DNA from 2 places in the Kluyvera sp. genome. Region 2 is predicted to be linked to the other one. Evidence: predicted binding sites of a transcription regulator. Region 2 holds the regulator's gene; the other holds the start of a gene.
The links. Region 2 encodes PurR, which represses purine synthesis genes. Its sites were predicted from a motif close to CANGCAAACGTTTGCNTG; they were not measured.

Region 1 (4,217 bases), on a different contig from region 2:
TGAATAGACACCAGGTTTCCGTCGGTGACGAAATAACGCTTATCAAGCATCTTTGAACTGTCGGCGTTATCCACCAACAGTACCGACATAAAGCACTGCTGGGCGCGGTAGTGACGCTGGTTGACGAAGCTGATGGTCAGCGTTTTCCCGGAACTGCTGGGTTCATTGACGTTGTAGTTGGTTTTGTCATGCACCATAAAAGTGGAGTAGGTATTCAGCGAGGTGGTGATCAGCGTTCCCAGCCCAATGGCGTAGGCCTGCTGTGATACCCAGTTATTGCACGATGCGCCCGGCTCAAAGCGTACGTCGATGTCGCGCGGGTTCAGCAACAGATGTGAGCGGGTGATCTGCGGATGGGGACGAATGACGGTCAGTAACACCATCGCTATCAGCACGCCCAACGAAAGCAGGAAGGCAAACTGAGTCCAGACGTTGGAGTACCAGCGGCGTTTCGCTTTGAGTCGCGGGGCTGCTGACGCGTTTGCCGGCGCGGCCGTGGGGGCTGGCGAAACGACCGGTGCCTCAGGTGTTTGATTCTCTTCTGTTTCATCAAGCCAGGTGACTTCAGCCGTGAGCTGATAGCCGCGTTTGGGAACGGTAATAATATAATCAATGTGCCCATCGTCGCCGTCACGCAGCGATTTGCGCAGCTCAGAAATGCTCTGGGTGACCACATGGCTGGTCACGATGTTACGCATCCAGATGTTATCGATCAGTTCATCACGGCTCAGTACCTCCCCCGGATGCTGGGCAAAGTACATCAGCAGATCGATTAATCGCGGTTCCAGAGTGAGGTGTCGGCCTGCGCGGCTGATTTGATTAATAGAAGGCGTGATCAGCCATTCGCCAACGCGTACAACCGGTTGTTGCATATAAATGAATCGCCAAAGGATAAAAAATGGGACAGGAGATTAATCATAACACAATTCGCTGTCCGGTTTTTTGACCTTGCAGAGCGTACGATGGGGGAGGAAGACGGGCAAAATATGCCCGTCTGGAAAGAAAAGATTACAGTACTTTATGCGGACCGAAGCATTCATAGTGAATACGATCGCTGCTGACGCCTAGCGCCACTAACTGTTTAGCCGCGTGCTGCATAAAGGCAACCGGGCCGCAGAGGTAGAACTGCATCTCTGGGTTCTGTAGATCCGCGGCCAGTGGTTCCAGCGCCATCAGCCCTTCGCCATCAAAAGCGGCGGCTTGACGGTCTGCCTCGGTAGGCGCGCGATACCACAGGTGTGAAGTGAAATGCGGCAGCTCTGCGCCCAGCGCGTTGACTTCATCGGCAAAGGCGTGAACCTCGCCGTTTTCCGCGGCGTGGAACCAGTTCACCTGCGCCGGATGATGATTCTTCGCGAGCGTATCGAGCATCGCCAGCATCGGTGTCTGGCCGACGCCGCCGGAAATGAGGGTCACCGGCGTTTGTGGCGATACGTTGAGGAAGAAGTCGCCAGCCGGCGCGGCCAGATGGACAATATCACCTTCTTTTGCCTCGTTATGCAGCCAGTTTGATACCTGGCCGCCATTTTCGCGCTTCACCGCAATGCGGTAACCCTTGCCATCTGCCTTGCGGGTCAGTGAATACTGACGAATTTCCTGAAACTCAAAGCCCTCGGGCTTCAGCCATACCGCCAGATACTGGCCCGGTTGGTAATCCGCTACCGGCTGGCCGTCTACGGGTTCCATTTCAAAGCTGGTAATCAGCGCGCTGCGCGGGGTTTTCTTCACGATACGGAAGGCGCGGGTGCCTTCCCAGCCACCGGTTTTGCCGGCGTTATCCTGGTAGATCTCTGCTTCACGCTTGATAAACACGCCTGCCAGTACCCCGTAGGCTTTGCCCCACGCGTCCAGCACTTCCTGGCCCGGGCTGAACATCTCATCCAGAGTCGCCAGCAGGTGTTCGCCGACAATGTTGTACTGCTCCGGCTTAATCTGGAAGCTGGTGTGCTTCTGGGCGATTTTCTCCACCGCCGGCAGCAGGGCAGGGAGGTTTTCAATATTGCTGGCGTAGGCGGCAATGGCATTGAACAGCGCTTCACGCTGATCGCCGTTGCGCTGGTTGCTCATATTAAAAATCTCTTTCAGCTCCGGGTTATGGGCAAACATCCGGTCATAAAAGTGGGCAGTAAGCTTTGGACCGGTTTCGACCAGCAGCGGAATGGTGGCTTTAACGGTGGCGATAGTATGAGCATCAAGCATGGCAGGTCTTCCTTTCGTGTTATTAATTGTTGCATGTTAAATGCATCTTATAAAAATACCCCTGCTTTGTAAATGGTTCTTTGTTTTAATGGGGTCTCCTGGTTACAACATGAATAATTCGCATCACAATCCTGAAAAGAAATCCGTTTGCGCCCTGAAGCGCTTTATTGCTCAATCCCTTGTGTGGCTTGAAGGTAAACGTTTGCGTAATTTCGTTTGTCAAGACCTGTTATCACAGAACTAATCAGTTATACTGTGGGCCGTTGTCCAACAGGACTGCCTTTTTCAGGTCAAAATTTTATTGTTAGCTGAGTCAGGAGATGCGGATGTTAAAGCGTGAAATGAACATTGCCGATTATGATGCCGAACTGTGGCAGGCTATGGAGCAGGAAAAAGTACGTCAGGAAGAGCACATCGAACTGATCGCCTCCGAAAACTACACCAGCCCGCGCGTCATGCAGGCGCAGGGTTCTCAGCTGACCAACAAATACGCTGAAGGTTATCCTGGCAAGCGCTACTACGGCGGCTGCGAATACGTTGATGTCGTTGAGCAGCTGGCTATCGACCGCGCGAAAGAGCTGTTCGGCGCCGACTACGCTAACGTGCAGCCGCACTCTGGCTCTCAGGCTAACTTCGCTGTTTACACCGCGCTGCTGCAGCCGGGCGATACCGTTCTGGGTATGAACCTGGCGCAGGGGGGCCACCTGACTCACGGCTCCCCGGTCAACTTCTCCGGTAAACTGTATAACATCGTCCCTTACGGTATCGATGAGTCCGGTAAAATCGACTATGACGAAATGGCAAAGCTGGCCAAAGAGCACAAGCCGAAGATGATTATCGGTGGTTTCTCTGCCTACTCCGGCGTGGTTGATTGGGCAAAAATGCGCGAAATCGCTGACAGCATCGGCGCATACTTGTTCGTCGACATGGCGCACGTGGCTGGCCTGATTGCCGCTGACGTGTACCCGAACCCAGTTCCGCACGCTCACGTTGTTACCACCACCACCCACAAAACTCTGGCGGGTCCGCGCGGCGGCCTGATCCTGGCGAAGGGCGGCGATGAAGAGCTGTATAAAAAACTGAACTCTGCTGTTTTCCCAAGCGCGCAGGGCGGCCCGCTGATGCACGTGATCGCCGGTAAAGCAGTAGCGCTGAAAGAAGCGATGGAGCCGGAATTCAAAGTCTACCAGCAGCAGGTTGCGAAAAACGCGAAAGCGATGGTAGAAGTGTTCCTGAACCGCGGCTACAAAGTGGTTTCTGGTGGTACTGAGAACCACCTGTTCCTGCTGGACCTGGTTGATAAAAACCTGACCGGTAAAGAAGCTGACGCAGCCCTGGGCCGCGCTAACATCACCGTGAACAAAAACAGCGTCCCGAACGATCCGAAGAGCCCGTTCGTGACCTCCGGTATCCGTATCGGTTCCCCGGCTGTTACTCGTCGCGGCTTCAAAGAAGCGGAAGTGAAAGAGCTGGCTGGCTGGATGTGTGACGTGCTGGACAACATCAATGATGAAGCCACCATTGAACGCGTGAAAGCGAAAGTGCTGGATATCTGTGCACGCTTCCCGGTTTACGCGTAAGCGTGAATCGTGTGATGTGAAAAAGGCCGCGTACGCGGCCTTTTTTTCTGCCCGATGGCACTACGCTTATCAGTCCTACTCGTAGGCCTGATAAGCGTAGCGCCATCAGGCAAACCATCAGCGCTTATCTAACGAAATTTTCCCCGGCCCGACAATTGCCAGCAGCAGGAACGCCCCCGAGATACTGATATTTTTGTAGAAGTTAATCATATTTGGCATCACCGCATCGCCGGTCATGTTCCAGTAGTGGTGGCCAATCACCGCCGTCCCCAGCGTATAGAACAGAAAAATCACCGCCAGCGGACGCGTAAAGAACCCCAGAATCACCAGAATAACGGCGGGAACTTCCATCACGATCGCGATGATAGCCGCCAGCGCCGGCATCGGTGTGCCGATGGAGGCCATGTACTGCACCGTGCCGTCGTAGTGGAGCATTTT
Region 2 (4,217 bases):
GGCTGGCGAAGGCCTCTTCACCATGACGACGGCCGCTCATGAACACCACCAGCAGGGCCAGCGCGGCGACAATCGCCCCCATCACCGGCACAAAGCTGTAGCCCAGACCACCGGAAATCACCGCCCCACCGGCCACCGCACCCAACGCGTTACCCAGATTAAACGCCCCAATATTGACCGACGATGACAGCCCCGGCGCTTCGTGCGCCACACGCATGACACGCATCTGTAACGGCGGTACCACGGCGAAGGTTGCCGCGCCCCACACCACCATGCTGAACGCGGCACCGACCTGCGTTTGCGCAAGGAACGGTATGGCCAGCATGATAGCCATTAACAGCAGCAGGAACCCCTTCAGCGTGCCGCTGACTGAACGGTCAGCAAATTTGCCACCGAGGTAGTTACCGATGGAGAACCCAACGCCAATCAGCACCAGCATCAGCGTAATGAAGCCCGGCGTCGCATCCGTGATCGTACGCAACACTGGTGAGATATAGGTGTAAAGCGTAAACATCGCGCCAGCGCCGAGTACGGTGGTCAGCAGTGCGGAAAGCACCTGTGGGCGCACCAGCACCGACAGTTCACGTTTCACATCAGGTTTTTCACCCGCCCCGCCCTTCGGCAAGGACAACCACAGACCGATAATAGCGATAATCCCCAGTCCCGCAGTCGCCAGGAACGACATACGCCAGCCGATTGTTTCACCCAGCCAGGTTGCCGCCGGTACGCCGCCAATATTGGCGATCGTCAGGCCCATAAACATCGTCGCCACGGCGCTGGCCTGCTTATGCTTCGGCACCACGCTTGCCGCTACCACTGAACCCAGGCCAAAGAACGCACCGTGGTTCAGGCTGGTAATAATGCGCGACAGCATTAAGGTGGTGTAGTCCGGCGAGATGGCCGACAGCACGTTGCCAAGGGTAAAAATGGCCATCAGAAAGATCAGCGCGTTGCGGCGGGCACGATGAGAAAGCAGCAGCGTCATCAGCGGCGCACCGACCATCACGCCAACCGCATAGGCGCTAATCAGCATACCGGCAGCCGGGATCGAGACGTCAACGCCCTTTGCGATGACCGGCAGTAACCCCATCGGCGAGAATTCGGTGGTCCCTATGCCAAAAGCGCCAATGGCCAGCGCGAGTAAGGGAAAATTGATTTTCATGCAAAAGCTCCGATTGGCCGCACGACAGACGCGGCATGGCAATATAGGGCAAAAGCATGACATTAATCACAGAAAAGCAGAAGTGTACAAAACAGCAAAAGATTATTGCTAATTTGCTAACAATCAGACATGAGGGCGCGAACGCCCCCTCATGGAAGAATCAATGCAGAACAGCGGTAAGTCCAGCAGCGACGATCAACGCCAGCACAATAACGGTCGTGGTGAGTGACATCTTAAGTTCGGTACTCATCAATTTTTCTCCTTTTTATGACCACAGCAAAACTGAGCTCACTCATTTTTGCACAGATAATCGTAAAAATCTTCACAGATTTAGCAGGATGTTGGTTTTTGCTCTTCCACTTTGCGTCCGGATACGTCAAAATTCGACGCTTATTTATAAGCGTACCGGCCATTGACCCCCTCCTGTCGTCCTGTATCGTTTTCCTGGCGAACCGCAATCTACAAAATTGCGTCAGGGTGTATAAAGGCAAACGTTTTCGTTTCGAGTTTATCAGGGGCAGGCCAGGGTCTGGAGTGAGATGGAATGGCAACAATTAAAGATGTAGCGAAGCGCGCAAACGTTTCCACTACAACCGTATCACATGTAATTAACAAGACGCGTTTTGTCGCCGAAGAGACGCGGGAAGCGGTGTGGGCAGCGATTAAAGAGCTGCACTACTCCCCAAGCGCCGTTGCCCGTAGCCTGAAGGTCAACCACACCAAATCGATTGGTTTGCTGGCGACCAGCAGCGAAGCGGCCTACTTTGCTGAAATTATCGAGGCCGTTGAGAAAAACTGCTTCCAGAAGGGCTATACCCTGATCCTTGGCAACGCGTGGAACAATCTCGAGAAACAACGCGCCTACTTGTCAATGATGGCGCAAAAACGCGTTGATGGCCTGCTGGTGATGTGTTCCGAATATCCGGAATCCCTGCTCTCAATGCTGGAAGAGTATCGCCATATTCCAATGGTGGTGATGGACTGGGGCGAAGCCAAAGCCGACTTTACCGACTCGGTCATCGACAACGCCTTCGAAGGCGGCTATATGGCGGGTCGTTATCTGATCGAACGCGGCCACCGTGATATCGGCGTCATTCCTGGCCCGCTGGAACGTAACACCGGCGCAGGACGCCTGGCTGGCTTTATGAAGGCCATGGAAGAAGCGCAAATCAATGTTCCGGCAAACTGGATAGTCCAGGGTGACTTCGAGCCGGAGTCTGGCTATCGCGCTATGCAGCAGATTCTCTCCCAGCACCCGCGCCCTACCGCTATCTTTTGTGGCGGCGACATTATGGCCATGGGCGCGCTTTGCGCCGCCGATGAAATGGGGCTGCGCGTGCCGCAGGATATTTCGCTGATCGGGTATGACAACGTGCGTAACTCACGTTTCTTTACCCCGGCGCTGACCACCATTCATCAGCCGAAAGACTCACTTGGTGAGACGGCCTTCAATATGCTGATGGATCGTATCGTCAGCAAGCGCGAAGAGTCGCAGTCGATTGAGGTGCATCCGCGCCTGATCGAGCGACGTTCCGTGGCCGACGGCCCGTATCGCGATTACCGTCGTTAAGGGTTAACTGTGGGCGTCCTGAACGGGCGTCCGCAGCCACTCATCGTTTAGCGTCTCGCTATCCCCCAAATATTCCAGCAGCCAGCTTAATGCCGGCGACGCTTCGCTCTGTTGCCAGGTCAGACAACAGGCTGCATCCGGGAACGGATTCTCCAGTTCCAGCGCAACCCACTCTCCGCTTTCCAGCCACGGCTGCGCCAGATGTCCCGGCACCATCGCCGCACAAAGTCCGGCAGAAATACAGGTCTCCGACGACGACCAGTCCGGCACCACCACCCTCTTCTGGTTATCAAGCAGCCAGGTCGTTCGCTTGGGTAGCGACCGTGAGGTGTCTTCCCGCACCAGCGACGGCCAGTTGCGCAGCACGTCATCGCTCAGCGGCCCGTCCATCTTCGCGAGCGGATGCGTACTGGCCACCACGCAGTGCCAGTTGAGCATGCCCATGTCGCGAAAGGCAAAACGGCCACCAACCGGGATGGCCTGCGTCGCGCCAATCGCCAGCTCCACGCGCCCATCCGCCAGCGCATCCCAGACGCCGTTAAACACTTCCTGATAGACAATCAGTTCGACGTCGCTGAAGTGGCGATAAAAATCGACAATCAGCTGACGGGTGCGCTGAGGTTTCACGATGTTATCAACGGCAATCGCCAGCTGGCCGCGCCAGCCGTTGGCAATCTGCTGACACTGTTGACGGGTGATCTGCATTTTTTTGATAACAGAACGCCCTTCTTTAAGAAACCATGCTCCCGCAGGCGTTAATTCAACATCCCGATGGCGACGTTCAAACAACGGCACCGCCAGCCATTCCTCAAGCTGTCGCACCGTATAGCTTACTGCAGAGGGCACCCGGTGTAGCTCCTGCGCCGCGGCGCTAAAGCTACCGTTGCGCGCGACCGCATCAACCACTTCCAGAGAATATTCAGACCACATTTTCTGCCTGCAAAAAATTTGAATCCATGCCTCAAATATTAGCGTTTCACAACAGGGAATGCACTCTCTACACTCAGCGGCACAGTGTGAACTACGATAAAAAAGGCAATTTATGCAACCTGGGAAAGGATTTTTAGTCTGGCTCGCGGGACTGAGCGTGCTGGGCTTCCTGGCTACCGATATGTACCTACCGGCGTTCGCCGCCATTCAGCAAGACCTGCAAACGCCGGCATCCGCCGTCAGCGCGAGCCTGAGTCTGTTCCTCGCGGGTTTCGCCGTGGCGCAGCTACTGTGGGGGCCGCTGTCTGACCGCTATGGCCGTAAACCGATCCTGCTGGCCGGTTTGACCATTTTTGCCATCGGCTGCCTTGGCATGCTGTGGGTTCGCGATGGTACCACCCTACTGGTGCTGCGCTTCGTGCAGGCGGTTGGCGTTTGCGCCGCCGCGGTGACCTGGCAAGCCATGGTTACCGATTATTATCCCGCTCAGCGCACCAACCGTATTTTTGCGACCATTATGCCGCTGGTCGGCCTGTCACCTGCGCTGGCACCGCT

Region 1: a site for PurR is predicted at 2,391-2,408, ahead of glyA (serine hydroxymethyltransferase). Genes of this name have one in related genera too.

Annotation. Positions count from the first base shown of each region.
Region 1 covers NZ_CBDKZX010000002.1:27,939-32,155, forward strand. The annotation lists gene cadC (lysine decarboxylation/transport transcriptional activator CadC) at 1-872, opposite strand, end outside; gene hmpA (NO-inducible flavohemoprotein) at 1,009-2,199, opposite strand; gene glyA (serine hydroxymethyltransferase) at 2,526-3,779, shown strand; gene ACW14G_RS01110 (DoxX family protein) at 3,897-4,217, opposite strand, start outside.
Region 2 covers NZ_CBDKZX010000055.1:5,514-9,730, reverse strand. The annotation lists gene ACW14G_RS16495 (MFS transporter) at 1-1,162, opposite strand, end outside; gene cydH (cytochrome bd-I oxidase subunit CydH) at 1,323-1,412, opposite strand; gene purR (HTH-type transcriptional repressor PurR) at 1,707-2,732, shown strand; gene punR (DNA-binding transcriptional activator PunR) at 2,736-3,662, opposite strand; gene punC (purine nucleoside transporter PunC) at 3,775-4,217, shown strand, end outside.